Regions from separate parts of the uncultured Bradyrhizobium sp. genome, predicted to be linked through region 4. Evidence: predicted binding sites of a transcription regulator. Region 4 holds the regulator's gene; each other region holds the start of a gene.
The links. The regulator LexA, encoded in region 4, represses DNA repair genes until DNA is damaged. The targets are predictions, from matches to a motif close to TGTTCNNNNTGTGTTCNG.

Region 1 (5,375 bases), on a different contig from region 4:
ACATCCTGCAACATACGGCGCGAGGGGCAATGATAGAGGACGTCATTGGTGACGACCGTGGGCACCTTGGCGCGCCAAGCCAGCGCATCGATGCGCGCCAGGCGCTCGGCTTCATTGGGCAGAAAACGCCGGGCCAATGAGCAATAGGCCCGGTCGCCGAAGATCGCCTTGAGGCGGCGCAACTCGCCTTCCAGATCGGCCTTAAGCTGGTCCGAGATCAGGACCGCGATCAGGCCTTCGTTCCATTGCTCGACATCGGGCCAATCGAGGCTGCACTTGCCTTTGCCGGTGCGCGCCTTGCCTCTCGAGAGCAGCCGACAGAGGCGGCCATAACCGGCACGGTCCATCGGGTAGACCAGGAGCGAAGTGCCGCATGCGAGATCAAGGCGGCAGCCCACGATAAGCCGTACGCCGGTCACCTTGGCGGCTTCATGGGCGCGCACCATGCCGGCCAGCGAATTGCGGTCGGTGATGCCGAGGGCAGGGATGCCGAGCATGGCGGCGGCGACAAACAACTCCTCCGGCGAAGACGCGCCGCGCAGAAAGGAGAAATGCGTCGTGACCTGCAATTCGGCATAGCTCATGCTTCACCTAAGCCGTGCAGCCACCATTGCCCGCCCGTGCCTGCGGGACCATCCCGACACAGCCAGTAGCGCGCGCCATCCGCCGTTTCGACGCGGTAGTAATCGCGGACCAATTCGGTCTCGGCGTCCGAGCGCCACCATTCGCCGTGAATGCGCTCCGGCCCATCGGCGCGCGTTATGCGGTGCTGCCGGTTTTGCCAGACGAACAGGCGCGGCGGGTGATCGGGCAGGGCGGCGATCGCCACCACGCGCTCGGGGGGCGAGAACAGGCGCGCCGGACGCGGCAGGGTCTTGGGCCAGTCCTGGCCTTGCGGTGGGTGCAGCGCCGGCAGGCGCTTGACCGAGCGCTCCGGCAGGTCGCTTTCGACGGGAGCCAGGCGAAATACGGCCTTGGAGCCGAGGCGGACGCCGAGCGTATCGACCAGCTGGCCGACATCCACGTCGCTGCCATCCGTTGCCAGATGGCGGCCGATGGTCTGCCGCTCGCTCAAGGCTTCGATCCACGACGCGGTGAGCGTCGCCTGCTCGATGCCGAAGCCCGGATCGACCAGCACCAGCCGTTCTTCCAGCAGCCGCGCAAGATGCTTTGGCTCGCGATAGGGACGCGCGAGCGCAACGCGCACGGCTTGGGCGATATTATCGACCCGCAGAAAGACGAGATCCAGCCGTCGCGCGCCCACGCCGCGGTGTTCCAGCTCCGGGCAGAGCATGGCACATAGCTTGGCGATGACGCGTTTTAGATCGTCGGGATCGGCGAGGGGATCGACGAAGCGCAGGAGCTTGCTCGGCACTTCCTCTGGCAGAAGGGAGCTCAAAGGTTCGATAATGCTCCCTAGCGCCTGATCGAAGCGCAGCAGCACATCACCGCCAAAACGAAGCTGCAGGCCGGCGCGCGGCTTGCTCGCGATATGCGCCACGCGCTCGATCCCGACCTCATGTAGCGCCTCGATAGTCTTTGCATGAAGCCGCAGGGACGCCACTGGCAGGCTCGCCATAGCTTCGGAGGCACGCCCCGGTGACACAACGAGGCTGTTGCCAAAGCGCGCCATGGCCCAGGCGCAGCCCGGCGTATCGGCCAGCGCCGCCTTGGCCGCGATGTCTTGGGCCTGTATGCGGGACAGCAAATCTTGGATCAACGCTTCTTCGCCCTGAAACAGATGCGCCGCACCCGCCACGTCGATGAAGATGCCGTCGGGCGGGTCAGGGACAACGAGCGGCGAATAGCGCATGCACCAGATCGCGACCTTGCGCAGCGCGGCCGCGTCCTCCTCGGGCGCGGCATCAACCACGGTTAGGTCCGGTATCAGGGATTGCGCATGCGTTACCGTCATGCCGGGCGCAAGCCCGGCGCGTGCGGCGGCGCCATCGACTGAAGCGATGACCCGCCGCTGCTTTTCCATCGTAGCCGTGACCAGCGGCCTATCCCGCGTCGGCAAACTTGGGTTCTTCCGCCGCAGCCGGTCGGTCGGCCAGCGCGGCAGGAAGAGCGAGACGACCCTGCGCATCGCAAGCCTCCACGATCCAGCTATGAGGTTCGCCGCCTTTGACGCGCAGCAATTCCACGTTCCAGCGCTGTCGCTGAAGATGATCAAAGACGCCGGGACCGGACGCGGCGGGCGCCACCCGCCAGCGCGTCATCGCGGCCGTGGGCTCGCCGGCCAGCTTGTGTTCGTCGAGCGTGCGCCAGCGGCGTAGCACGAGCGCGGTGACGCCGGTTTCGCCGGCAACAAGCTGAAGGCGGCGCGACGCGGTGAGCGACAGCTTGGTGACTTCGCCCACCACACCGGCGAGGCCGATACAGCGCAGCCCGTCTTCCATCGCCGGCAGCACGTCGCGATCCTTGTAGGTCTCGCAATAGATCACGCGGTCCGGATGAAGCCCGATACGGGCGAGCGCGGGCGCGAAGAGATCGCGCGTGCGCAAGCACCACAGCACCGGCCCCGGGATGCGGGCGACGATACCGGCCGCGAACAGCGTGGCGACAGCGGCATGTTCGCTGGCTGGTCCGCCTTCGATCACCTCGTGCACATTCCCGCGCGCGATTCCGCCGTGAGGGAGCGCGCCATCAATCGCCGCCACTCCGAAGGGCACGACAGCACTCAGGGCGCGGCCATGCCGTTCCGTCCGCTCCAACCAGCGGCGCAATTCGGCAATAGGCATGTGCGGGCTGGCCGAGGCCATCCTTGACGTCTCCGGATAAACTGAATGTTCTTATTTTGTTCTCTTAAAAGGAAAAGAGTCAAGCAAGCAAAAACATCGCTCGTTCAATAGCTTGCCAGCATCTTGTAGAAAAAACACCTAAGGGTTGAGTGCTATAGAAACATGCCGTGACAGGAGAACTATGCGGCGATGCACTCCCCACTCAATCCGGCTTGACAAGTCGCCTACCTAGAACAAACATGGAACATGCTAATTTGCCGCATATTTACCGTGAGTGCCCTTCGCGGTTGCCGTCCGCGTTGGAAACGCTAATGCCCGCGCGTGCCACACCGTCATATCTGTCGCTCGATAAGACAAGCTATCCTTGGAAGTGCGGCATCAACTACCGCGCGCGGCCCAAGCGGTACCGCGTCGGCAAGGGCGAGCAAGGCGTTCTGATCTGTGAGCCGTACAAGAGCGAGCTTGTCCCGCACTGGCGCTTCAAGACACCCGCGATTGCGAGACGTAGCGCCAGCGCAATCTTTCGGATGTTCAAGGCGTATCTCGACGCCGAGGATTTTGTCGGCGCCGACATGGCACGGAAATTTCTGCAAATGGGCTACACCCGCGCACGCCGCTACGCCAACTACAAGGGCGGGCGCAAGTACGACAAGTACAAGGGCTATGCGCTGAAAGAGCGCGGCACCGGCGATCCCGCGAAAGCGGAGAGTGCCGAGGTCTTCTACCGCCATTGGAAAAAGGCCGAGGCTGAGCCGCGCTACGCCGCTCAGAAAAAAGCGTGGAAGGGCACATACGGATGAAGCTGCCCGTTCTGCCCGTCTATTATTATCTCGACCATTTCACGGAAATGCTCGGCTTCGTCGAGCGCACCTACGAGCCGGTTCTTGGCCCCCAGCATCACGCATTTATTGCCCTGTTTCGCGGGTTTTCGAGGGACGCCCAGTGTCTCCTGATACGCATGATCAATCGCCGCGGCTACGTCTTTCGGCCCTCGGCGTTTAAGTATGGTGAAATCGGCAACGTAGCGTCAGCCTTGGACGAGTTGAGGGTATCGGGTTTGGCGCGCGCCTTGCGCGACGACGATTACGCCGCTTTCCTTTCGACCCTGTCGAAGAACTCGCTGCTACAAGCCGGCAAAGCGATTGACGCGGTCGCGGTCAGAAGCACTTGGTCCAAGCCGAGGCTGGTCGATCACTTCGTCGATACGATACCGTTCGCGGCCGCGCTTGATCGTTGCGGCGGCACCGACTATGTCGCGCTCGACAATCTCGCCCCTATTCATTTTCTCCTTTACCTCTATTTCGGCAAAACCGAGCGCGATCTCAAAAATTTCACGCTTCGCGACCTCGGGATTATCCGCACTAACAAGCTGACTTCCTTCAGCGCCCGCTTCAGCGATGGCGAGGAAGCCTACGCCTGTTTTCATTACAGTCAGATCCTAAACCGTCTCGAAACGAAATCGGCTGCCGTCTTTACCCGCGCCGTTGATGACGTGCTCGACGGCCCACGCGCCGCCAGCGAGCACGTCGGCGACCTTCGCGACCGCGCCGCCTACTTGGTTGGACAGTTCTTCGAAAAGCGGGGTGACAAAGCTACGGCCGACAGGTTGTACCGCGCCGGCTCCTCGGCGGAATGCAACGAACGGCTCGTGCGACTGCTCTACACTGGAGGCGACAAGGCGAGCGCGGAAGAACTTTTGCGCCACATGATCGACGATCCCGCGAGCGACGATGAATATCTGTTCGCTACCGATTTCCATGCCCGCAAATTCGGCGGTCAGCGCACCGGCGCATGTACGGAATTGCTGCGGTCGGGACGCACCCTCACGGTTGATGATATCCGTCGCGCTAACCCCGAGGCCGGTGTCGCGGGCGTCATGCGCCGCGACGGCTGGCGCGTATTTTACTCGGAAAATTGCCTGTGGCGCAGTTTATTTGGGTTGCTGTTCTGGGACGAGCTGTTTGAATCGGGCCAGTTGCACAGCGGGTTTGACTGGGTGCCGCAATGCCTCAAAGACCGCAGCTTCAAACGGCGCTTCGACGCGCAAATCGCATCGAAGCTTAACGCGTTGCGTACCGGCGCGGGGCTGCCGCTGATCCTTCGTACCATCGCGGCAAAGTGGGGGACACCAAATGGCGTTTTTGGCTGGGATCGCGTGAACGCTGAAGCACTGCGCGCGCTGCTCCAGACCGCAAATCCCAACGCCATCGCTACCGTGACGGCAGCAATGTGCCAGGATTACGTCGGAATGCATGACGGCTTTCCCGACCTCATGCTCGTGCGTCATTCGGAACTGTTGTTTCTTGAAGTGAAGGCCGAGGGCGATGCGGTGCGCCGCAACCAGCTGACTCGCCTACGCCAATTGAAAAACGCCGGCATCAACGCCGAGATTGCGCGCGTTGCCTATCGCTTCGATCCCGAACAGGAATATGTCGTCGTGGACATCGAAACCACGGGCAGCTGGGGCAATGGCGACCGCATCACCGAGATCGGCGCCGTTAAAATGCGCAATCACCGCGTCATCGACGAATGGCATTCCCTTATCAACCCGCAGCGTCTCATCCCGCACCGCATCACGCAGTTGACCGGCATCACCAATGCCATGGTACGGGACGCGCCGCTGTTCGCGGA
Region 2 (5,375 bases), on a different contig from region 4:
TCCGGGCTCGACAATCAGCGCGACGCCTCCGCTCAAGGTGAACTTGATGGCGTTGCCTGCGAGATTGAGCAGCACCTGCCGCAGCCTTGCGGCGTCGCCGACCACCTCCAACGGCAATCGCTCGTCGACATAGGCGGCGATTTCGATCGCTTTCGCCTCGGCCCGGGGCGCCAGCAGCTCGGTGATATCCTCGATCAGGGCGGCGAGCGCAAACGGCCGGTGTTCGAGATCGATCTTGCCGGCTTCGATCTTGGAATAATCCAGCAATTCGTCAATCAGCGACAACAGCGCGTCCCCCGAGGTTTTGACGGCCCTGACGTAAGTCGTCTGTTCAGGCGTCAACGGCGTGTCGAGCAAGAGCCCGCTCATGCCGATGATGCCGTTGAGGGGGGTTCGAATTTCATGGGATGCCATCGCAAGGAATCGCGACTTAGCGCGGTTGGCGGCGTCGGCCTGGTCGCGGGCCTCTCCGAGGGCGCGTTCGGTCTCGGTGCGGCCGGTGACGTCGCGCCCGACCGACTGCAACTCGGGGGGCTGGTGCGCATCGGACCGGATCAGGCCCTCGCGCCACGCGATCCATCGCGGTCCCGTCACGGTTGCGATTCTCTGATCGTGAATTCGCGTGCCGTTCGGCTCGAGCGCGGCGGCGCCTTGCTCGATCACCTCAAGCGTGAAACCGCTTCCGATCAAAAGCGCGCGCGGTTGCCGCGCCAGCGCGCAATAGGCGTCGTTGACGAAGGTGATACGGCCGTCGGCATCGCGCAGAACAATCAGGTCGCCCTGGGCTTCGAACAGGCTGCGCGCGCGCTCCTCGGCTTCCTTCAGCTCCCAGTTGCGATCGGCCAGCGCTTCGTTGTGCAAAGCGAGCTTGCGAAGCCGCTTGCGGATCCAGCGCAGCCGCACGCTCAGCGTCGCCAGCGCCACGCATGCCACGGCGAACAGAAAACTGGCGCCGATTGCAAAGGCATGAGGATCGTAACCGGAGCCCTCCGACCGGCTTCCGGCGATGAACCCGTAGGCGCCGCCAAAGGCGGCGGAGAAGATCATGAACGAGCGTATCGCAAGGCTTGCCCAGGGATGACGGCGCGCGAAACGGCGTAGCCGCGCTCTGATCCGGAAAACCCGCCCCATCACCGACCACCCCGAAAATGTCTTGCCGCCGCGGCAGTTTTGCGCGGACGGCATTCAGACCGTCCGAAACCTTTGGCGCATGCCGGCGCGAAGGATGCGGCGGCGACGTTGCCAAGTGCTTGAGGCGGCGCGGCATCGCGCCGTCCGCTGCGAACAGGGTTGACGGAACGTTAATGGCGGTCAGAGCGCCGCGGCCATTCGGGCCCGCCCGCCATTGGCGCCGACGACGAGGGCGGCGGCCTCCCGCAGCGAAAACGTTTTCGACCTTACAAAAATCCGATAATCGGCCCCGCCATCGGTCGACAGATAGATGACCGGTGCGGATGCGGAGGGATAGGCCGAGATCGCGACAAATCGGGGAGCGCCGCCGCAAGTGTGCGCCTCTGCGCTGCCGGCGTCGTCAACCATCACGAAGTCGGCGGTTTCGGCGCTGTCGACGATCTGCACCCGCACCGTTGCCGTAGTCGGAACTTCGGTGAATGCGACCTGCAGATCGGCATGCCAGGGCGCCTCCGCAATCTGCAGCGCGGACCCGCCGGCCTCGATGCAGGGCCGTGGGCCGGGCAGCAATTCACCGTGCGCGAACAGCCCGGCAAGGATGAGCGGAACGGCGGAAGCCAGGATTCCGAAACGCAACATGATACACACTCGCTCAACTTGACCCATAGACGCAGGGCTTATGGTTGGCAGAGCGTAAAGAAAACTAGTTACCGCCGCGTTGACGCGCGCAGGTCAGGTGCAAAAAATGGCTGTTTCACGCCGCGCGCCTGACATCGTCGGCCAGCGCGCGATAGGACAGCGCTTCGGCCAGATGCAGCCGGCCGATTCTGTCCGTGCCATCGAGATCGGCCAGGGTGCGGGCGACGCGCAGGACGCGGTGATAGCCGCGGGCGGACAGCCGCATGGTTTCGGCGGCATCGCGCAGCAGCTTGAGGCCGCTCGCGTCCGGCTGCGCCACGGTTTCCAGCACCGCCGCCGGCGCTTCCGCATTGGTGCGCACATTGGGCAGGCCGGCAGCGGTGTAGCGCGCCCGTTGAATGCCGCGCGCCGCGGCCACGCGCGCGGCGACCTCTGCCGATCCTTCCGCGGGGGGCGGCAGGATCAGGTCGGCGGCGGTCACCGCCGGCACCTCGATGCGCAGGTCGATGCGATCCATCAGTGGCCCTGAAATACGCGCCTGATAGTCGGCGGTGCAGCGGTCGATGCGGCCGCGCTTGCAGGGATAGCCGGGCTCATAGGCGTGGCCGCAGCGGCACGGGTTCATCGCCGCGACCAGCATGAAGCGCGCCGGATAGGTGACGCGATGGTTGACGCGGGATACCGCCACCTCGCCGTTCTCCATCGGCTGGCGCAGCGAATCCAGCACCCGCGGATCGAATTCCGGCAATTCGTCGAGGAACAGCACGCCCTGATGCGCCAGCGAGATTTCCCCGGGTCTTGCGCGCATGCCGCCGCCGGTGAGCGCCGCCATGCTGGCCGAATGATGCGGGCTGCGGAACGGCCGCCTTGCGGTAAGCGCGCCACCCTCGATCTCGCCCGCGACGGAGGCGATCATCGACACTTCGAGCAGCTCGGCCGGCGACAGCGGCGGCAGGATCGAGGGCAGCCGTGCCGCCAGCATCGATTTGCCGGCGCCGGGCGAGCCGATCATCAGCAGATGGTGGCCGCCTGCCGCCGCGATCTCAAGCGCGCGCTTGGCGCTTTCCTGGCCCTTGATGTCGCGCAGGTCGAGCCCGGCTTCCTCGCGCTCGCGAACCTTCGGCTGCGGCCGCGACAGCACCTGGGTGCCCTTGAAATGATTGGCGATCTGGATCAGCGAATGGGCGGCCACGATCTCGATGTCGGGGCTGGCCCACGCCGCCTCGGCGCCGCAGGCGGAAGGGCAGATCAGGCCTTCGTCGCGCGAATTGGCGCCGATCGCTGCCGGCAGCACGCCGGCCACCGCCGCGATCGATCCATCCAGCCCAAGTTCGCCAAGCACGGTAAAACCCGCCAGCGCGTCGGCCGGAATGGCGCCGATCGCCGCCATCAGGCCGAGCGCGATCGGCAGGTCGTAGTGGCTGCCTTCCTTCGGCAGGTCGGCGGGCGCGAGGTTGACCGTGATCCGTCGCGCCGGCAGCGCCAATCCGGAGGCGATCAGCGCCGAACGCACCCGCTCGCGCGCCTCCGACACCGCCTTGTCCGGCAGCCCGACAATGGCGAATGCCGGCAGGCCGGGTGCGACCTGCACCTGTACGTCGACGGCGCGGGCCTCGATGCCTTCGAATGCGACGGTGGAAACCCGCTGAACCATGAATGCCCCTCAGTCACAACGGAGGGTAGCGTAAAGCGTCCAGGCGAACAAGAACATTCAGGGAACAACCGCAGGCTGAACCCGCATGTTACCGCGCATAGCCTGAGTTGTGCTTACGGCCGCAAAGAATCGAACTGGCACATTCATCAAAGGGGAGCCGTTCTAGGCATTCGCTCAGCATGACGACGAAAAGAGCGGGACGGGCTTTGTTAGCGGGTCGCGTGGACAATTCGGCCATGTGAACTAAAATGAGGGTCGTTGCTCAACCGAGGTCATTGTCATGGGCCAGGCAAGCGTCATCTGGAAGTTCATCGGATCAGAAAAAAATCGCAAGATCCTGTCTTGGGCTGGCGGCGGCATAGCCGTCATCATCGGGGGCCTGTTTGCCTGGTACACCTCGACACACAGTCCCGCCAAAGACCTGTCACGTGAAAGCATCAACGTCGGGGCAGGTGGAGTCGGCATCAACGGCTCAGTCACAAATTCGCCGGTAACGACTAATGTGACATCCCCGAAGTGAGGTCCCGCGGTTACATCTGCGCCATGGCCGCGGCGCTGGCGCTCGAACTGGCGCTCGAACTGGCGCTCTTGGGCCGGGTAAGCGCCCAGGACATCCGCGCCGGCGAAAACGCCGTTGTCATTCAGGGAAATGTCACAAACAGTCCGATATCGACCGGGCTGACGCCGGCGCAACTGGCCGAACTGAAGCAAATAGCCGGTATCGCAAGCGACAAACGGACCGCGGAACAAGAGCAGCTCATTGGACTGCTGCGGGAAAAGCTCTCGCTCAATGAAGCGCAAATTACGGCGGCTTTGAACCTGATCGGTGAAAAGAATGTCCCTTCGGAAGGAATTGGCGAGAAGCTGGTCGAGTTCGCGCGCAAGCACCTCCAACTCCAGAAGCAATTGGAAGAAGTATCCGACAGATATCCAAAGCTTCGGGCCTTGCGTGAAAGCGCGACCGCCCTCATCGATGCGGGAAAATTCGCCGAGGCGCGCGCTAAGATCCAGTCGGAGATCGAGAAAGGCATGGATGCTCGACGCGAAGCGGCCGAATTGACCGCCCTCCAAGCCCTGACCGCCAGTCTGCAATTCCAGACCGTAGAAGCCGCAGCGCTGTATCAGGCAGCGTCACTGCTGGCGGAGGGGGACCCCGAACTCAGCATCAACTATACCCTTTCCCAGGTACGCGAGCTGGTAAATGGCGGTGATGAGCACACGCGCCGAGACTATTTCAGAGACGCGCAGCGCGCTTTGGAAAAAGCCAGCTCGAGTTCGGCAATCGACCGCTATCCCGTACTCAAACGGGCCGTCAACCATCAGTTGGCAATCGTTCTGACCGCGAGCTGGAACCTCAATCGCTCCCCGGAAAATTTCGCCAAGGCAAAGGCCGCGTTCGAGAGAAGCATCGCCGAGGAAAAGGTCGGCAGCCAGGACTGGATTGGAGCAAAATCAGGATTGGCGACCCTGCTTCTGTTACAGAACCCGGATGATGCCATAGCGATCTATCGGGAACTCCTGGATCAGGGCGCCGCCCTGGATGGTGAAAACAAGCGCATTGTACTGGCCAATCTCGCAAGCGCCCTGGCGAGTTCGGGCAGCGAGCAAGGCAATCTCGATATGCTCAGGGAGGCCAAACAACGCGCTGAACAGGTCATCGAAATCAGTCCGGACGAAAATGACCGGCACAAGAGCCTGTATAGATACAATCTGGGCAACATCACCTATCAACTCGGGATATTATCGGCCGATCCGGGTCATCTCGCGGCTGCGGGAAGATATTATGAAGAGGCCCTCAAACTGATTTCCAGGGAGGCTGAACCTCTGTCCTGGGCGCTCACGCATCAAAACTGGGGCATGACGTTTCTGGCGCTCGGGCGCATGACGAGAAATGGCGATCACTTCGGGGAAGCAGTTCGACACTTTGATGAGGCGTTGAAGGTATGGCGGA
Region 3 (5,375 bases), on a different contig from region 4:
GGTGGCGTCGACGTGGTGCAGGATCGACAGAGAAATAAGGCGGTCCCCTTCTCCAAGGTTGATGCCGCGCACGCCCATCGACGAGCGCCCCTGGAACACCCGCACGTCGCCCACCGCGAAGCGAATGCATTGGCCGTCGGCGGAGGTGAGCAGCACGTCGTCCTTCTCGCTGGCGATCTGCACGTCGACAATCGCCTCGTTGTCTTCGAGCTTCATGGCGATGATGCCGGAGCGGCGCACATCGGAGAAGTCCGACAGCTTGTTGCGGCGGACGTTGCCGCCGGTGGTGGCGAACATCACGTCGAGATTGGCCCAGGAGGATTCGTCCTCGGGCAGCGGCATGATGGTGGTGATGCGCTCGCCCTGTTCGAGAGGCAGGATGTTGATCAGCGCCTTGCCGCGGCCGTTCGGCGGCGCCACCGGCAGCCGCCAGACCTTTTCCTTGTAGACCTGTCCGCGCGACGAGAAGAACAGCACCGGCGTATGGGTCGAGGCCACGAACAGCCGGCTGACGAAATCCTCGTCGCGGGTCTGCATGCCGGAGCGGCCCTTGCCGCCGCGCTTCTGCGCGCGATAGGTCGACAGCGGCACCCGCTTGACATAGCCGGCGTGCGACACCGTCACCACCATGTCCTCGCGCTGGATCAGGTCTTCGTCTTCGACCTCGTTCTCCTGGTCGATGATCACGGTCTTGCGCGGCGTGGCGAATTCGGACCTGACCGCCAGAAGCTCGGCCTTGATGATGCTCTGGATGCGCGCGCGGGAGCGCAGGATGTCGAGATAGTCGGCGATCTCCAGCGCGAGCTTGTCGAGTTCCTCGGAAATTTCCTCGCGGCCCAGTGCCGTAAGCCGCTGCAGCCGCAGGTCGAGAATGGCCTTGGCCTGCTCCATCGACAGCCGCGCGGTGCCGTCGGCGGCGAGCCGGTGGCGGGGATCGTCGATCAGCGTGATCATCGCGGCGACGTCCTTGGCCGGCCAGTCGCGCGCCATCAGGGTTTCGCGCGCCGTGTTGGGGTCCGGAGAGGTGCGGATCACGCGGATGATCTCGTCGATATTGGCCACCGCAATGGCAAGGCCGACCAGGATATGGGCGCGGTCGCGCGCCTTGTTGAGCAGGAATTTGGTGCGCCGCGACACCACCTGCTCGCGGAAGGCGACGAACAACCCTAGCAGGTCCTTCAGGTTCATCACCTGCGGCCGACCGACGTCGAGCGCCACCATGTTGGCGCTGAAATTGGTCTGCAGCGGGGTAAACCGGTAGAGCTGGTTCAGAACCACTTCGGGCACCGCGTCGCGTTTAAGCTCGATGACGACGCGAAACCCGTCGCGGTCGGATTCGTCACGCAAATCCGAAATGCCTTCGATCTTCTTGTCGCGCACCAGTTCGGCGATGCGTTCGACCATGGTGGCCTTGTTCACCTGGTACGGAATTTCAGAAATGATGATCGCTTCTCGATCCTTGCGGGCGGGCTCGATGGACACCTTGCCGCGCATCACGATCGAACCGCGGCCGAGATGATAGGCCGAGCGGATGCCCTGACGTCCGAGGATGATGCCGCCGGTCGGAAAATCCGGTCCGGGGATGATGTTGATGAGGTCGTCGATGCCCAGAGCGGGATCGTCGATCAACGCGGTGCAGGCGTCGATGACTTCGCCGAGATTATGCGGCGGGATGTTGGTGGCCATCCCGACGGCGATACCGCCGGCGCCGTTGACCAGCAGGTTCGGGAATTTCGCCGGCAGAACCGTCGGCTCGCGTTCCGAATTGTCGTAGTTGGCCTGGAAGTCGACGGTATCCTTGTCGATATCGTCGATCAGCGACTGCGCCACCTTGGTCAGCCGCGACTCGGTGTAGCGCATCGCCGCCGGCATATCGCCGTCCACCGAGCCGAAATTGCCCTGCCCGTCGATCAGCGGCACGCGCATGGAGAAATCCTGCGCCATGCGTACCAGCGCGTCATAGACCGACTGATCGCCGTGCGGATGATATTTGCCGATCACGTCACCGACGGTACGCGCCGACTTGCGGTACGGCTTGTTCCACTCAAAGCCGTTTTCGTACATGGCGTACAGAATCCGCCGGTGCACCGGCTTCAACCCGTCGCGCGCATCCGGCAACGCCCGGGCCACGATCACGCTCATGGCGTAATCGAGATAGGAGCGTTTCATTTCGTCTAATATCGAAACGGGCCGAATATCGGAATGAGCCGGCGGCTCTCCGGGTTTTGTATCGTCAGTGTCCGACAAGGGGGAATCCGGTCAATTTTTGCTAAGAATCATATAGCGTATCGGGGGTCGAAAAACCACCTCGAACAGCTCTCGGCAGGGGCTTTTTCCCTTCGTTTTTACAAATACTTAGGCGCTATCTGACATAGCGGGATTTCGCGCCGTTCCGGCGCCGCGCAGCGCCGTTACGAGGCAGCAAAAAATCTCGTCTCCCGGATGCGGGGCGGGCATTCCAGGGCGACGCAAAGCATCGCCGATCATGCCGCTCCGCCGAGCCCATACCGGACGCACGCGTTCATGACGGACCCCGCTCTTCAGCGCACCCCGCCGTGCGGGCGCGCTGCGCGCCGACAAGCCGAAGCAAAACCGTGGTGCAAATGCGTCCGGAGCACGAGAAACGCGGAGTTCTCAGAACGGAATATCGTCGTCCATGTCGCTGTTGCGGGAGCTTGCGCCGGCGGCTACGGCGCGGCGAGGCGCTCCGCCGGAAGGACCACCCGATCCGAAATCTCCGCCGGAGTCGTCGGATCCGAAATTACCGCCGCCGCCGGCGCGGCTGTCCAGCATGGTCAGCGTGGAATTGAAATTCTGCAGCACCACTTCGGTCGAATATCGCTCGACGTTGCTCTGGTCGGTCCATTTCCGCGTCTGTAGCTGGCCTTCGATATACACCTTGGCACCCTTCTTGAGATACTGTTCGGCGATCTTGCACAGGCCTTCGCTGAAGATCACCACGCGATGCCACTCGGTCTTTTCCTTGCGTTCGCCGGTGTTCTTGTCGCGCCAGGTGTCCGACGTCGCGATCCGCAGATTGGCGATCGGCCGGCCGTCCTGGGTTCGCTTGATTTCAGGATCGGCTCCCAGATTGCCGATCAGAATGACCTTGTTGACCGAACCCGCCATCTCAAACTCTCCATACTATCGCTTGCCTGAAGCACCCTACCCCTTCGCATCCGCGACTGCGCGGGGGCCCAGGCAGTTGTCCACGCTCCAATACGGGTGGTGCTGGGACATTTTACATTGTTCTGTTTTTGTTCTATCATACAGGTGATCACGGAGCAAGGAGTTTCAGGCCGATTCGGGCTTTTCGGGAACGCGCCAGGCCGTGGCCAACAAACGGTTGATGGCTGCAACGCGGCACTGGAAATCGCGGCCGGTTCTACCTACGTTTCGGATACTCCATCCATATGGCGGCACGTCGCGAGGTTCGGGCGATGCACGCCTCATGCGGCGCAAGCGCGTCTGGAAATGCCGATCATGGACGAAATTCTAAGGGCCAAGCGTCAGCAGGCCGGGTCGGGGATGCGCGCGATCACCATCCGCGGCGCGCGCGAACACAATCTCAAGAACGTCGATCTGGAAATTCCGCGCGACAGGCTCGTGGTGTTCACCGGCCTGTCCGGCTCCGGAAAGTCGTCGCTCGCGTTCGACACCATTTATGCCGAGGGACAGCGGCGTTACGTCGAATCGCTCTCCGCCTATGCGCGCCAGTTCCTGGAGATGATGCAGAAGCCGGATGTCGACCAGATCGACGGCCTGTCGCCGGCCATTTCGATTGAGCAGAAGACCACCTCGAAAAACCCGCGCTCCACCGTCGGCACCGTCACCGAGATCTACGATTACATGCGGCTGTTATGGGCGCGGGTCGGCGTGCCCTATTCGCCCGCCACCGGCCTGCCGATCGAGAGCCAGATCGTGTCGCAGATGGTCGACCGGGTGCTGGCGCTGCCGGAAGGCACGCGGCTGTACCTGCTGGCGCCGGTGGTGCGCGGCCGCAAGGGTGAATACCGCAAGGAATTGGCGGAATATCTCAAGAAGGGATTTCAGCGCGTCAAGATCGACGGCACTTTTCATGAACTCGCGGATGCGCCCGTGCTCGACAAGAAATTCCCGCACGACATCGACGTGGTGGTCGATCGTGTCGTGGTGCGGCCGGACATGGGCCAGCGGCTGGCGGAAAGTTTCGAGACCGCGCTGAAGCTGGCGGACGGGCTGGCGGTGATCGAATATGCCGATGCGCCGTCCCCCTCTTCTTCTCCTCTCCCTGAAAGGGGGAGGTCGAGCGCGAAGCGGTCGGGTGCAGGTCCGGTTGCGGACGGTGACCCCACCCCGGCGTTGCGGGCCGACTTTCCCCTTGCAGGCGAGGGTGAAAAAAAGAAAACCGCAAAGATCCACGACAAGAGCGGCCCCGAGCGCATCCTGTTCTCGGAGAAATTCGCCTGCCCGGTGTCCGGGTTTACGATTCCGGAAATCGAGCCGCGGCTGTTCTCCTTCAACAATCCCTATGGCGCCTGCCCGGAATGCGGCGGCCTCGGGGTCGAGCAGCATGTCGACGAAGAGCTGGTCATTCCCGACAAGGAGTTGACGCTGCGCCGCGGCGCCATCGCGCCGTGGGCGAAATCGTCCTCGCCCTATTACATCCAGACCCTGACGGCGCTAGGCAAGTTCTACAAGTTCACGCTGGAAACCAGATGGAAGGACCTGCCGAAGAAGACGCAGGCCGCCCTCCTGCACGGCTCCGGCGACGACGAGATCAAGTTTTCCTACGAAGACGGGGTGCGCTCCTACGACACCAAGAAGCCGTTCGAAGGCGTCATCACCAATATCGACCGCCGCTATCGCGAAACCGAGAGCGAATGGGCGCGCGAGGAACTCGCCAAATATTTCTCCGACGTGCCCTGCGAAGGCTGCCGCGGCTATCGGCTCAAGCCGGAGGCGCTGTGCGTCAAGATCGGCGGCAAGCATATCGGCGAGATCAGCGAACTGTCGGTGCGATCAGCCGGTGAATGGTTCGAGACCGTGCCGGAAGCGCTCAACGCCCAGCAGAACGAGATCGCCGCGCGGGTGCTGAAGGAAATCCGCGAGCGGCTGTCGTTCCTGTTGGACGTCGGCCTCAATTACCTGACCCTGGCGCGCGCCTCCGGCACCCTGTCGGGCGGCGAGAGCCAGCGCATCCGCCTCGCCTCGCAGATCGGCTCCGGCCTCACCGGCGTGCTCTATGTGCTGGACGAGCCGTCGATCGGCCTGCACCAGCGCGACAATGCGCGGCTGCTGGATACGTTGAAGCGGCTGCGCGACCTCGGCAACACCGTGATCGTGGTCGAGCACGACGAGGACGCGATCCGGCTCGCCGACCACGTGCTCGACAT
Region 4 (5,375 bases):
CTGGGCCGGCCATGCCGGCTGCGCGTCCGCGCGCCTGATCGAGCGCTTTTCGCCTGACGAGGCCTACAAGTGTCACGAGCGCGGCGAGAGTTCGGACACCGAATTCTTCGCCGCCTTGCGCGCCTCGCTCGGTATCGACATCACCGACGCGCAGTTTCTCGAAGGCTGGAACGCGATCTTCGCCGGCGAAATGCCCGACATCGCGCCGCTGCTGGCGCGGGCGGCGCGGCACCTGCCGCTCTACGCCTTTTCCAACACCAATCGCGCCCATGAGGCGCATTTTACACGCCGATACGCGGAAGTCCTCGGCCATTTCCGAAAGTTGTTCTTGTCCTCGACCATCGGGGTCCGGAAACCGGACCCCGATGCCTATGATCGTGTGGTGAAGGAGATTGGCGTGCCTGCGTCACGCATTGTGTTTTTCGATGATCTCGCAGAAAACATCGAGGGCGCGCGGGCGCGCGGGTTGGCCGTCGTTCATGTCGGATCAACCCGCGACGTGGCGGACGCGCTGGCCGCGCTGGGAATTTAGGAGATTTTGGTGGCACTGATGCCGGTGGCCGACGCGCTGTCAGCGGTTCTCGCGGGTGCCGAGGCTCTATCCCAGGAGATGGTCGCGCTCGATGCGGCGCATCACCGCGTGCTCGCACGCGACATCGCCGCACGAAGGACCCAGCCGCCGCAGGCGATGTCCGCGATGGACGGCTATGCGGTGCGTTCAGCCGACGCCTCAACGGTCGCCGCACGGCTGCGGGTGATAGGCGAGGTCGCCGCGGGCCGACCGTTCGAAGCGGCGTTGCACGCAGGAGAAGCGGTACGGATTTTCACTGGCGGGGTGATCCCGCAAGGCGCCGACGCCGTGGTGATCCAGGAAGATACGGTACGCGACGGCCCCATCATCTCCCTCACCGAACCGGCGGTCATGGGGCGGCATATCCGCCCGGCCGGCGTCGATTTCTGCGAAGGAGACGTGTTGCTGCGTGCCGGCCGCCGCCTCACCGACCGCGACCTGTCGCTGGCGGCAAGCATGAATTATCCGCAACTCGGCGTGCGACGCCGGCCCAAGGTCGCCGTGCTCGCCACCGGCGATGAATTGGTGATGCCGGGTTCGACGCCCGGCCCCGGCCAGATCGTATATTCGAACGGCTATGCGCTGCGGGCGCTGGCCCGCGCCGAGGATGCCGACACTGCCGACCTCGGCATCGCCGCCGATACGGTCGCGGCCACTACCGACGGCATCCGCCGCGCGCGAGATGGGGGCGCCGACATTCTCATCACCATCGGCGGCGCATCGGTCGGCGACCATGATCTGGTCAAGCGAGCGCTGCAGGCCGAGGGCGTTTCGATGGCGTTCTGGCGGATTGCGATGCGGCCCGGCAAGCCGATGATGCACGGCCGGCTCGGCTCCATGCGGGTGATCGGCCTGCCCGGCAATCCGGTGTCATCCTATGTCTGCGCCTTCCTGTTCATGGTGCCGTTGATTCGGGCGCTGTCGGGCCGTTCGGACGTTCATCATGCAACGGAAACGGCCGTGCTGGGACGCAATCTCGCCGCCAACGATGCCCGCGAGGACTATCTGCGCGCGCAGCTCGAAGAACGCTCCGACGGTGGTTTGGTCGCCACTCCCGTCAACCACCAGGACAGTTCATTGTTGGGAAATCTCGCTGCGGCGCGGGCGCTTGTGATCCGTTCACCGTTTGCTCCCGCGGCGTCCGCTGGATCGCCCTGCGTCATTCTCAGGCTGCCGACGTGATGCTCCACGCACCTGCCTTGCTCGAAAACTTCGTTTTGTTGACGTGAAATTAAGTGGTTGCGGAACACATATGGAACATATAGGGTCCGTTCATGATTTGTTTCGAGTAATTCGCCCGCAACGGAGTCTCCCCGACTTCTCGAAATCGAACGGCACTATCAAATTGAGGATTGGCCGAGATGCTCACGCGCAAACAATATGAACTCCTGCGATTCATCAATGAGCGGTTGAAGGAGGCCGGCGTTCCCCCGTCTTTCGATGAGATGAAGGACGCGCTGGATCTGCGTTCCAAGTCCGGCATCCACCGGCTGATCACGGCGCTCGAAGAGCGCGGCTTCATTCGCCGCCTCCCCAATCGCGCCCGCGCCATCGAAGTCATCAAGCTGCCGGAACTGTCGGGCAATGGCGGCAGCAACGGCCGGCGCGGCTTTACCCCTAGCGTGATTGAAGGCAACCTTGGCAAGGTCCGCCCCAGCACCGGCGGCAGTTCGGAGGACGATTCCAGCCGTCCGGTGTCGGTGCCCGTGATGGGCCGCATCGCGGCCGGCACTCCGATCGAGGCGCTGCAGACCCGCAGCCATACCATCAGCGTGCCGCCGGACATGCTCGGCTCCGGCGAACACTACGCGCTTGAGGTCCGCGGCGATTCCATGGTCGACGCCGGAATCCTCGATGGCGACATGGCGCTGATCCAGCGCAACGAGACCGCCGAAACCGGCGACATCGTGGTCGCGCTGATCGACGAGGAGGAAGCGACGCTAAAACGCTTTCGCCGCCGTGGCGCCTCGATCGCGCTTGAACCCGCCAACACCTCGTATGAAGTCCGCATCCTGCCGCCGAACCGGGTGCGGATTCAGGGCAAGCTGATCGGGCTCTATCGGAAGTATTGAGCGGGCTGGCGGCTAATCTTCCATCTGCAGATCGGCTTCGGCCGGGGTCGCGTCGAGGGGACGCGCCGCCGCGGGACCGGGATAGCTGTTTTCCGGTTCGGTTGGCTCGCCAGCCGCCGGCGACCAGGGGCGATCCGTCCCGTCCGGCTTGGCCGCATCGATCACAAAACCGCCCGGGGTTCGCCGCAAGCTGGTCGCAAGACGTTTTTGCAGCAATTCCCGGCCGATCACCAGCGCCTTGCATCCAAACGGAGCCTGTCGCGCTGTGATGATGACCGCGGCGCGTCCGCAATCATCCGACAGCGCCTCGGGCCGCAGCACCAGTGCTGCGAACGTCCCATCCGCCAACGGCGTCACGCAACCCGCTGCGTCGCAAGAGACGCCGCCGCTAAGCGAAACAGCCTCCGGGATCCGCGCGTCCGCGTCCGCTGCGAGCCATTCCTTGACCAGGAACGTATCCTTTGCAGTCCGCATCAGATGCAGGCGCCCGTCTTTGCCTCGCACGCCGACATTGCGCGCATCGCCCGAGATCAGAATGTCCGGCCGGGGCGCGCAGAGCGCCCATACAATCGCGATCCCAAGGGCGCCCGCGCCGCTCCAGCGCAACGGCGTCCTCAGCAGGCCGAACAGGATGATCCCCGCGGTCGCCGCAATCAGCGGCCCGGTGCCGAATGCCACCATGCGGCCGATGGCCCCGGGCAGTGCCGCGACCCATTGCGCGACCGTGATCATCCAGTCGATGCCGAATTCCATGATGCGCCAGAACACGCCGTCGAAGCCGAACGGCATCGCGACAAGGCCCATCATCCCGGCCGGCATCACCATCACCGACACCACCGGCATCGCCGCAAGATTGGCGACTACCCCGTACGGTGTCACGCGATGAAAATGAAACGCGGCGTAAGGCATGGTCGCAAGGCCCGCGACCAGCGATGCCAGCGCCAGCATCGCAATCTCGCGCCCACCCCATAAGGCAGCCCGCGCGGTGGCCGAATGGTCCGTCGCAGCGAACAGCGCTGGCATGCCCGTCTGTACCAGCGCTACCAGTCCCAGCGTCGCTGCGAACGACATCTGGAAGCTCGGATGCACCAGCGCTTCCGGCGCAATCGACAGCACGATCATCGCTGCCACCGCCAGGGTGCGGAACGTCACCGCGCGGCGGTCGACCATGACCGCAATCAGAACCACGGCGGTCATGAAGAACGATCGCTGAGTCGCAACCTCGGCGCCGGACAGCAGAAGATAAAACAGAGCCGCCGCCAGCGCCGCGGCGGCAGACCACTTCTTGATCGGGAACGTTACCGTCAAGGTCGGAACCAGAGCCAGCGCTGCACGGACCGCGAAGAACACCACGCCGGCGACCACCGCCATGTGATATCCCGAAATCGACAGCACATGACCGAGGCCGGAGATGAACATCGCGTCGTTCACCGGCGCCGAGATGGCGTCCCGCCGCCCCGTCAGCAGGGCGGTCGCGATGGCGCGGCTATCGCCGCTGAGAACCGTGCGGATCCGCGCGTCAATGGCGTCGCGCAGCCCTTGCATGAAGGCCGCATAGCGCAGCGACACGCCGCGGCTGAACGGCGGATCCAGGGTCTTGATGGCGCCCATCACGAAGCCGGACGCACCGATGCCCTGAAAATACATGTCGCGGGCGAAATCATAACCGCCGGGCCGCAGCGGCGCCAACGGCGGCAGCAGCCGCGCCTTCAGTTCGACAAAGCTGCCGACCGCGGGCGCGGTGGCCTTTTTCACGGAGAGGCGGACGCGCGCCAGTTTGGTCTGTTCGCGCGGGCTGTCCATCTGCACCACCCGCAACACGAAGCGGTCAGTACGTTCACGCTCCTCCCGCGTCTCGACAAAACCTTTCAGCGACACCGCATAGATCGGCCGCGCCAGCACGCCATGGGCGACCCGCGCCGTTTTCAGCGTTGCGGTGGCGAAGCCTGCCGCCAATGCTGCCATCATGACGATTGCAGGAAACGCCTTTTGCCGCCGCAACAGCCATGCCGCCGCGCAAAGCACCGCTGCGGTGGCGGCAACCGCCCAGGCAACCGGCTCGCGATCGGCGGCGAAGTAAAACGCAATCCCGGCCCCGAAGGCGACCGGTATCCATGGCAGCAACCGCCCGGCGCCGGCCTCGGCGCGCACCCAGTTTCGCAACTCGGTCCCGAGCGAAGACCATGCGCGATACCCCGAGGGGGCGAAGCCGCCGGCCCGCACCGCCCCGCGCGGCGGCCAAGTCCCCGCCTTGCTTCGGCTGCCTCCCCACTCCGCCACGGCGCATGATCCTCAAGACAGTGCGCCCATCAGAAATGAATTGAAGGATCGCCGCCAGCAACCGGCAGTTTAGCCTTTGCCAACTTCCTTCGCGAACGTATCGCGCAGGCCGATGGTTCGGTTGAACACGGGGTGACCAGGCGCCGAATCCGGATCGCGGACGAAATATCCCTGCCGCTCGAACTGCATCACCTCGGACGAATTACCCTCGACGATCCCAGGCTCAACCCGCGCATCGGCCAAAAGCTCGAGCGATTGCGGATTGAGGTCGGCGGTGAAATTGGCGGCGTCCGGCGTGGGCTTTACAAACAGCTGGTTGTAAAGTCGGATTTCGGCCGGCACCGAATGCGCCGCCGACAGCCAGTGCAGCGTCGCCTTCACTTTCCGCCCGTCGGGCGCATTGCCGCCTTTGGTCGCCGGATCATAGCTGCAGCGCAGTTCGACGATCTCGC

Region 1: ACFE72_RS16245 (ImuA family protein) is a predicted target of LexA. The motif match lies at 2,791-2,808, and genes of this name have one in related genera.
Region 2: ACFE72_RS13140 (YifB family Mg chelatase-like AAA ATPase) is a predicted target of LexA. The motif match lies at 3,474-3,491, and genes of this name have one in related genera.
Region 3: ACFE72_RS08120 (single-stranded DNA-binding protein) is a predicted target of LexA. The motif match lies at 3,248-3,265, and genes of this name have one in related genera.

The regions. Positions count from the first base shown of each region.
Region 1 is NZ_CAXUNQ010000033.1:22,291-27,665, reverse strand. Features, by position in the region: partial or broken gene ACFE72_RS16255 (error-prone DNA polymerase) at 1-584, opposite strand, end outside; gene ACFE72_RS16250 (DUF6504 family protein) at 581-2,089, opposite strand; gene ACFE72_RS16245 (ImuA family protein) at 2,004-2,765, opposite strand; gene ACFE72_RS16240 (DUF4385 domain-containing protein) at 3,056-3,544, shown strand; gene ACFE72_RS16235 (exonuclease domain-containing protein) at 3,541-5,375, shown strand, end outside.
Region 2 is NZ_CAXUNQ010000021.1:46,230-51,604, forward strand. Features, by position in the region: gene ACFE72_RS13130 (response regulator) at 1-1,131, opposite strand, end outside; gene ACFE72_RS13135 (hypothetical protein) at 1,312-1,770, opposite strand; gene ACFE72_RS13140 (YifB family Mg chelatase-like AAA ATPase) at 1,886-3,424, opposite strand; gene ACFE72_RS13145 (hypothetical protein) at 3,705-3,944, shown strand; gene ACFE72_RS13150 (hypothetical protein) at 3,968-5,375, shown strand, end outside.
Region 3 is NZ_CAXUNQ010000010.1:426-5,800, reverse strand. Features, by position in the region: gene gyrA (DNA gyrase subunit A) at 1-2,247, opposite strand, end outside; gene ACFE72_RS08120 (single-stranded DNA-binding protein) at 2,635-3,129, opposite strand; partial or broken gene uvrA (excinuclease ABC subunit UvrA) at 3,484-5,375, shown strand, end outside.
Region 4 is NZ_CAXUNQ010000035.1:14,556-19,930, reverse strand. Features, by position in the region: gene ACFE72_RS16690 (HAD-IA family hydrolase) at 1-532, shown strand, start outside; gene glp (gephyrin-like molybdotransferase Glp) at 542-1,753, shown strand; gene lexA (transcriptional repressor LexA) at 1,933-2,643, shown strand; gene ACFE72_RS16675 (ComEC/Rec2 family competence protein) at 2,656-4,923, opposite strand; gene ACFE72_RS16670 (glutamine--tRNA ligase/YqeY domain fusion protein) at 4,993-5,375, opposite strand, start outside.